DNA from 2 places in the Priestia sp. GS2 genome. Region 1 is predicted to be linked to the other one. Evidence: predicted binding sites of a transcription regulator. Region 1 holds the regulator's gene; the other holds the start of a gene.

Region 1 (4,026 bases):
TTCAAGTGCGCTGCTAGTGAAGCTGCTTCAGCTGATACACCTTCCATTAAGTCTCCGTCACCACAAATACCGTATGTAAAGTGGTCAACGATTTCAAGTCCCTCTTTGTTATATGTTTCAGCTAAATGACGCTCGGCCATTGCTTTACCAACCGCCATTGCAATTCCTTGTCCTAATGGACCAGTTGTTGCATCAACACCTGCTGTGTGACCATACTCTGGATGACCCGGTGTCTTACTTCCCCATTGACGGAAGTTTTTTAAATCGTCGATTGATAGGTCATAGCCTGCTAAGTGTAATAAGCTATATAAAAGTGCTGAACCATGTCCTGCTGATAAAACAAAGCGATCACGGTTAAACCAATCTGGATTTGATGGATTAATGTTCATAAACTTTGTCCATAGCGTGTAAGCCATTGGAGCTGCTCCCATTGGCATACCTGGGTGACCTGAGTTTGCTTTTTCGATAGCATCAATTGATAAAGTACGAATTGTTGCAATTGAAAGATCTTCAATACGTTGTGTCATAACTCTTCATTCCTTTCAAAACTATGTATATATGTAATCATACTAATGATTCACGATTTTGTACAATATTTGATTCGTTTTTTTTCGTACTTTTACATTTTTCGTTTCCAAACGCAAAAATATACAAAAAACTAGAGAAACTCATTTCTCTAGTTTTTGCACCACAGCAAACTATCGCCTTAGTGTAGACGCTTCTTTTTGCTATCTTTCAGTTTTTTAGGGGTTACGTCATTCCCTTTTTCATCAACGACTTTGATTGTATGAAGGTGATTTGTCATTGATTGACGGAACGTTTGTAAGTATTCTTTACGAAGCTCTTGCTGCTCTGTGGCTTCAGCTTCTGTTAAACCTTCCGCCTTTGATTTTTTAGATAGGTGATTGATTCGTGCCATTTTATCTTTAGACAACATTTTGTCAGAACTCCTCGCTTTTTAATACAATTTAAACCATAATACAATACGTACACACATCTTACTAAATCTCTTGTTTTTTAGCAAGAAGCTCGCCTTGATCATCGCAGTACTCCTGATAGCGACGATGTACAGTTGCTTTTGACACCTTATAGCCAAAGCCCTTTAGGGTGACAGCAATTTCTGCAAACGTTAAGCCGTTGTTACGTAGTTGTACAATCTCTTCTATAGGAACTTCCTTTCGGTCTCTACCTGAGTTTACATGCTGGTTCTTTAAATTATGCTCTGGATGATAACCATTGGCAACCGCTCTTTTCATCCCTCGTTTAATCTTTGCATTATGTAATTTCCTTTGATGTTCCTCTACCAAGCTAATGATGTTTAACAACATGGAATCAGCTTCTGATAGCTGTAGCTGTCCCTGATGACTAATCGTATAAATTGCTACTTTTTCCTTATTTAATGCATGTAATAAAGCAATCCTTGCATTCCCTCGTCCTAGTCGTGTCTCATCCTGAATGAGCAAGGTCGAAACACCTTCTGATTTTACCAATTCTAACACTTCTAATATTCCTTCTCGGTCAACTTCATAACCGCTTGCTTTTTCAGAGATAACTTCACCAACTGTAAAATTATGCACCTTAGCAAGCTGCATTAACTCTTCTTCCTGCCTCTTTAACGATGTTTCTTGCGCTTCTTTATCTGTACTTACTCGACAATAGATAACTGCTTTCATCTATCTAGCTCCCTTTCTTTATTTCAAAATAATAAAACCCCTACCATCATTTAGCAGGGGACTCGTAGTTCTAGTTCATTTATCAAAAGCAATCTGATGATCACTTGCTAACTCAGATTTTAGTACCGGAATATATAGCTGATCTCCCGGAGAAAGCGACTGTGTAGATGGAACAGTTAGCTCATTCATATTTTGGACCCATTCTACAAATTCGTTTGGTGATAAATTATGATGCTTACTATATTCTTGGGATAATTCCCAAATAGTATCACCCTTTGCAATGGTAACAGTTGTGTATTTTTCTAACTCCACTCTATCTGCTCCTAATAATAACGTCAAGACATATGTAAGTGCGGCGATAACCACAAAAAAGGTAGTGTAATGCTTAATAGATTCAATTAATGGTCTCATCTCAAATCCCCCTCAGAATGTATGTTCTCATTTTATTGCGAACACCCGTTTCTGTCAATGGGTTTTTTCGAACTTATGTTTGTATATTATATATAGCCATGATATAATTTATAGCAAAGAATAGCTAAAGATGAGGTGAAATATATGAAGCTATCAAAACGGCAACAAGAAATACTAGATTTCATTAAGCATGAAGTGAAATTAAAAGGATATCCGCCATCTGTTCGTGAAATTGGTGAAGCAGTTGGTTTAGCATCTAGTTCAACAGTTCACGGGCACTTAGCTCGTTTAGAAAGCAAAGGGCTAATTCGTAGAGATCCAACAAAACCAAGAGCAATTGAGATTCTTCAAGCAGAGGCTGATGTGACCATTCCACACAGCGCAGTGATAAATGTTCCTGTTATTGGTAAAGTTACGGCGGGTTTTCCAATTACTGCAATTGAAAATGTAGAAGAGTACTTTCCATTACCTGACAAGTATGCCTCTCCTGATGAGCAAGTATTTATGCTAGAAATCATGGGAGAAAGTATGATTGAAGCTGGTATCTTAGATGGAGATATGGTAATTGTTCGCCAACAACAAACAGCTAATAACGGCGATATTGTTGTAGCAATGACCGAAGACAACGAAGCAACTGTAAAACGTTTCTTTAAAGAAGATAATTTTGTTCGCTTACAGCCAGAAAACTCTACAATGGCACCTATTATCTTACGCCATGTAACTATTTTAGGAAAAGTCATTGGAGTATACCGTTCTATTCATTAAAACAAACCAGCTGGAAAATCAGCTGGTTTCTTTATGTTTTTTTTTGGTCAAATATAGGTATATTACTTAAAGAGCCACAATGAAAAACGTAAGGGAGGGATTTTTTAGTGAATAAGCCGCAAGCAATGAACTCTCCTTTTCAAGATATTACACCTAATCGTGCAATGAATATGTTCTTGTTTCCTTTTTCTTTTAATCGAAAAGAGAAAAAAGATTTAATTTCCGCTCTTAATAAACATGAGTTTGACTTTTTTTCTCTAGAAAATAAAGATTTAGAAAAGAAATTTTATAGCGAGGACTACTTTGTTTCTCATGCTAGTCTTGATCAATATTTTCTTCCTTATATTGAATGTATTCTTTTTCCTCAATCAACGAAAGAAACTGGACTTATTCGATTTTCAAAAAAAATGAATCAAGAGATTACATTTGAAACAAAGGCGTCAACCATTTTAAACGAAGTGTTGTCTATTGATATTTTTTTATGCCCATTTGAAATCGGTGTAATGACGATTCGTACCGAAGTAAAGGGAAACCATTATTCGTACGATGACGTCATTGAATTTATGAATCAGTTTCGCGTATTGGAGCCTAAACTGGCTGAAGAGCATGGAGCAACCATTACATACGAAAATAAAACCTATGATAAAGTACAAGATTATATTTTTTCAAATTTAACCCCGTTTCTAAAACCTTATATTGAGCAAGAAACACAGCACAGCAAACACTTTGGAAGTTTGCCTTATTTTATTGATGAACGCATGTACGTACTAAGTTATGTGACCGTCAACAATGAACAGCCTATTAGCAGTGGAACATTATTTCGAACTGGACAACTGAACAGCTATGATACTGGCGGTAAACCATTTATTTCAGCTAGAAACCAACAATATATTGACGAATACAATGATCAACACGTATACAAGCGATGGATGCCCGAAACATACTATGTTGTAACAGATCACGTTTTTTCTTGTATTTCACATTCAGCTGATGAAGAGACGGATCAAATGTTAATGAATCATCTATTTGGTCAGCACTACTATAATTTATTTTTACATTTCTTTTATAAGATTGTACTATTGAAACTATCTTATCAATATTCGCAACTTACATTTGAAAAAGACCAAAATGACATTGAACGACTCATTCGCTCCATCACGCTCTTTTCGGGTAAATA
Region 2 (4,026 bases), on a different contig from region 1:
TTTTGTAAAGATATAGTATCATAGAAAGAGTAATTATTTGGTTTTTAATTATGTAAGGGACCATATTCTTGGAGAGGCGGTTCGATGATGACAAACACAAGTACTGCAAAAGAAATACATAGCTACGTGCTTTCGGAAGAAAAGCAACAAGCGCTCTATAAACGTATTTTATTCATTGTTAGTATCTCACAAATACTTGGTGGTGCAGGGCTCGCTGCAGGAGTGACGGTTGGTGCACTTATTGCCCAGCAGATGCTCGGAACAGAAGCTTATGCAGGAGTTCCTTCTGCGCTGTTAACTTTTGGATCGGCTGGAGCTGCGCTGCTAGTGGGCAGACTTTCACAACGATATGGACGGCGTATTGGGCTATCAACTGGCTTTTTCTTTGGTGGTATCGGTGCAGTTGGGGTCATATTGGCAGCTATTCTAAACAGTATTGTACTGTTATTTGCTTCGCTGCTAATATACGGAGCAGGCACAGCTACAAATCTGCAGGCTCGCTATGCGGGCACAGACTTAGCCAACAGCAAGCAGCGAGCCACAGCGATTAGTACGACAATGGTGTTTACGACATTCGGTGCCGTAGCGGGTCCTAACTTAGTAGGCGTGACGGGAGAATTTGCCCAGTCAATCGGGTTTCCATCTCTTACAGGTCCGTTCATGTTAGGAGCAGCTGCTTATCTTTTAGCTGGAATCTTCCTTTTTATCTTTCTTCGTCCAGAGCCATTAGTCATAGCAAGAGAAATAGAAATGATGAAGCAACATGATAAAAAGGAGGCTACGGCTTCAGCAGCGATGAAAGAAGATAAAAGAGGAATTGTAATTGGTGCCACAATTATGGTCATTACTCAAATCGTGATGGTTGCCATCATGACGATGACACCTGTTCATATGACTCACCACGGCCACGCCTTAGGAGCCGTTGGATTAGTAATTGGCTTTCATATTGGTGCTATGTACCTTCCGTCACTGTTTACTGGAATCCTTGTCGATAAGCTTGGACGCGTTCCGATGGCGATTGCTTCTGGAGCTACCTTGCTGTTAGCTGGATTAATCGCAGCACTAGCACCAGGAGAATCCATGTTTTTATTAGTCCTTGCCCTTGTTTTACTTGGATTAGGGTGGAATTTTGGCTTAATAAGCGGTACGGCACTAATTGTGGACTCTACGAGCATCTCTACACGAGCGAAAGTGCAGGGAACGGTTGATGTTTCCATTGCCTTATCAGGAGCTGCAGGTGGAGCTTTATCAGGAGTGATTGTAGCAGGTTCAAGCTTTCCCACGTTATCACTAGTTGGGGGGATGCTTTCGTTGTTATTGATTCCAGTTGTAGTGTGGCAGAGAAGAAGTAAACAGTAAATGCATTTGTGAAAAAATAATATTTGGGAAGGAAACCTTCTTACCGGTTAGAAAAATAAGCTAGTATAATAAATATGTTCGTCTTTACCTTTATTTTTTTATGAAGCTATTTCGAGAGTTGCCAAGGAGGCTTTAATATGACAAATAACGAAAAGCAGTTGTCATCTGAACAGAGTGAAGAAATTATTACAGTATTGAGAGAACGTTTTGAAAAAAATATAAATCGTCATCCAGAGCTTGAATGGAGCAAAGTAGAAGCAAAGCTCAAAACAAATCCTGAAAAACTCTGGTCCCTTCATGAAATGGAGCGAACTGGCGGCGAGCCAGATGTAATTGATTATGATACAGAGGATGTATACACGTTCTATGATTGTTCAGTAGAAAGTCCAAAAGGACGTCGAAGCGTTTGTTACGATCGTGAAGCGCTGGAATCAAGAAAGAAGCACAAGCCTGAAAATACGGCTATTGATATGGCTACGGATATGGGAATTGACCTTTTAACGGAAGAACAATATCGATATCTACAGGAGTTTGGAAGCTTCGATAATAAAACATCGAGTTGGGTACAAACACCAGCCCCTATTAGAAAGCGTGGTGGAGCTATCTTTTGTGATCGTCGCTACGACACAGTCTTTGTCTACCATAACGGAGCGGATTCTTACTATTCTTCCAGGGGCTTTCGAGGTCTATTAAAGGTTTAAACAATATTTATTTAACCCTAAATTCTTTGAGTTAGAGAGAGAATTTAGGGTTTTTTATTATGTTTCTTTTTTGTTTTAAAAAACAAGCCAAAAGCAATGTTTCTGTGTTTAGTAAGTATATGGAGAAAGGGTGAGTTTGGGAGCATAAAGAGATTGAACTTGACCCAATTGGGGTGGATTTAAAAGAGGGGAATGAATAGAAAATAGTAAAAAGAGCAGAGTTAATTCTGCTCTTTTTACTATATGAAAGCTAAACCTTTTCATAAACAGCTGGGGCTTGACCAGTGATTCTGCCATCCGGCTTTGTTAAGTCTGAAATCAGCTTCATTTCCGTTTGAGATAGTTCAAAATCAAAAATTTTATTAAAAATTTATTGATTAAAGAACAAATGTTCGTATATAATGAGAACGAATGTTCCTCACTTTTTCTTTTAAGGAGTTATTTTCATGGATTATGGTCAGTTACCGAACAGAGTCATTATTTGTATTGATATGAAAGCATTTTTTGCATCGGTTTCTTGCGTTATTAGGGGATTGAATCCATTGAAAGTAAAACTTGCTGTTGTGGGAGACACGAAGCGGCCTGGCTCAGTTGTTTTAGCAGCCACGCCCTTGTTAAAGAAAGAAGGAATCAAAACCGGCAGTCGGCTGTTTGACATTCCTAAAAGAAAAGACGTTTATGTGGTGAACCCATCTATGAAGCGCTATATCAAGGCTTCTAACTATATTTCAAGCTTGGTATTACAGTATGTAGCGCCTGAAGATTTTCATGCATACAGCATTGATGAATTGTTTATTGATGTGACAGCTTCTCTACATTTATTTGCCAAAACTCCTGAAGAATTAGCCCATCGAATACGTGATGAAATCTACCAAAAGACGAGGCTAACAGCCACTGCAGGAATAGGCCCCAACCTCTTATTAGCTAAAATCAGCTTGGACCATGAAGCGAAGAACAGCTCATCAGGTGTTGCCTATTGGCGCTATGAGGACGTTCCTATTAAACTATGGTCAATTCATCCATTGAAAAACTTCTGGGGGATTTCATCGGCTACGGAAAAACGATTACACCGTTTAGGCATTACGACTATAAAAGAGCTTGCGCTTTCTTCCAAAGAGATGTTGAAAAAAGAGTTTGGTGTTATGGGAGAAGAGCTTCACCAACATGCTAACGGAATTGATTTTAGCCGTATTTCTGACGTGTATGTTCCAAGCTCTCGTTCTTTTGGAAAGAGTCAAATTTTATTTCAAGACTATACAAGTCGAAAAGAAGTGGAACTTTTGCTATTGGAGCTGTTAGATGACGTCTGTTTTCGATTGCGTATGCACCAAGTGGTGGCTCAAACTGTTCATTTATCCATTGGCTACAGTAAGCAAAAAGGAGGATTTTCCAAGCAAAAGAAAATGATGCGGGCGTCAAACTTGACCCAAGATATCTTTCCATATTGTTTAACAATCTTACATACATTTGATAGTGGAATGCCTATTCGATCGATTGGTATTTCGCTATCAAAAACAAGCATTCAAAGAGAAGAGCAAATGAGCTTATTTGAAGATAGTGATCAGCGTGAAAGAGCCTACGCGCTTTCCAAAACGGTTGATGATATTCGGCTACGCTACGGAAAGAACAGTATTCTACGAGCTTCAAGCCATCTCGATCACTCAACAGCTCACTATCGAAATGGCCTCATTGGGGGGCATAAAGCATGATAAGAAAGAGGGAGATTTTATGCAAAATAGAGGAATGAAAAAATGGCGACCATTTGCAACAATGCCAGAGCAATATATAGGTATACAAAACATAATTAATAAACAATTAGAAGTTTCACAGCCAGTTTTAGCCGAAGATCAAATAGAGCACATGAACTTTACTTTAATTGAAGCATTACATGCAAATCGAAAAGTTTATCTTACATACTACAAGCAAGGGCATTATATAACGGAAACAGGATTCATTCAGTTTGTCG

Evidence for each region. Region 1 encodes LexA, which represses DNA repair genes until DNA is damaged. Its sites were predicted from a motif close to CGAACATATGTTCG; they were not measured.
Region 2: a site for LexA is predicted at 2,442-2,455, ahead of V2145_RS19940 (Y-family DNA polymerase). Genes of this name have one in related genera too.

What each region holds. Positions count from the first base shown of each region.
Region 1 is NZ_JAZGJX010000001.1:879,692-883,717, reverse strand. Features, by position in the region: gene tkt (transketolase) at 1-527, opposite strand, end outside; gene V2145_RS04555 (DUF896 domain-containing protein) at 707-937, opposite strand; gene V2145_RS04550 (YneB family resolvase-like protein) at 1,002-1,673, opposite strand; gene yneA (cell division suppressor protein YneA) at 1,749-2,084, opposite strand; gene lexA (transcriptional repressor LexA) at 2,229-2,849, shown strand; gene V2145_RS04535 (hypothetical protein) at 2,957-4,026, shown strand, end outside.
Region 2 is NZ_JAZGJX010000002.1:123,486-127,511, reverse strand. Features, by position in the region: gene V2145_RS19955 (MFS transporter) at 85-1,359, shown strand; gene V2145_RS19950 (DUF4256 domain-containing protein) at 1,497-2,060, shown strand; gene V2145_RS19940 (Y-family DNA polymerase) at 2,507-3,769, shown strand; gene V2145_RS19935 (YolD-like family protein) at 3,789-4,026, shown strand, end outside.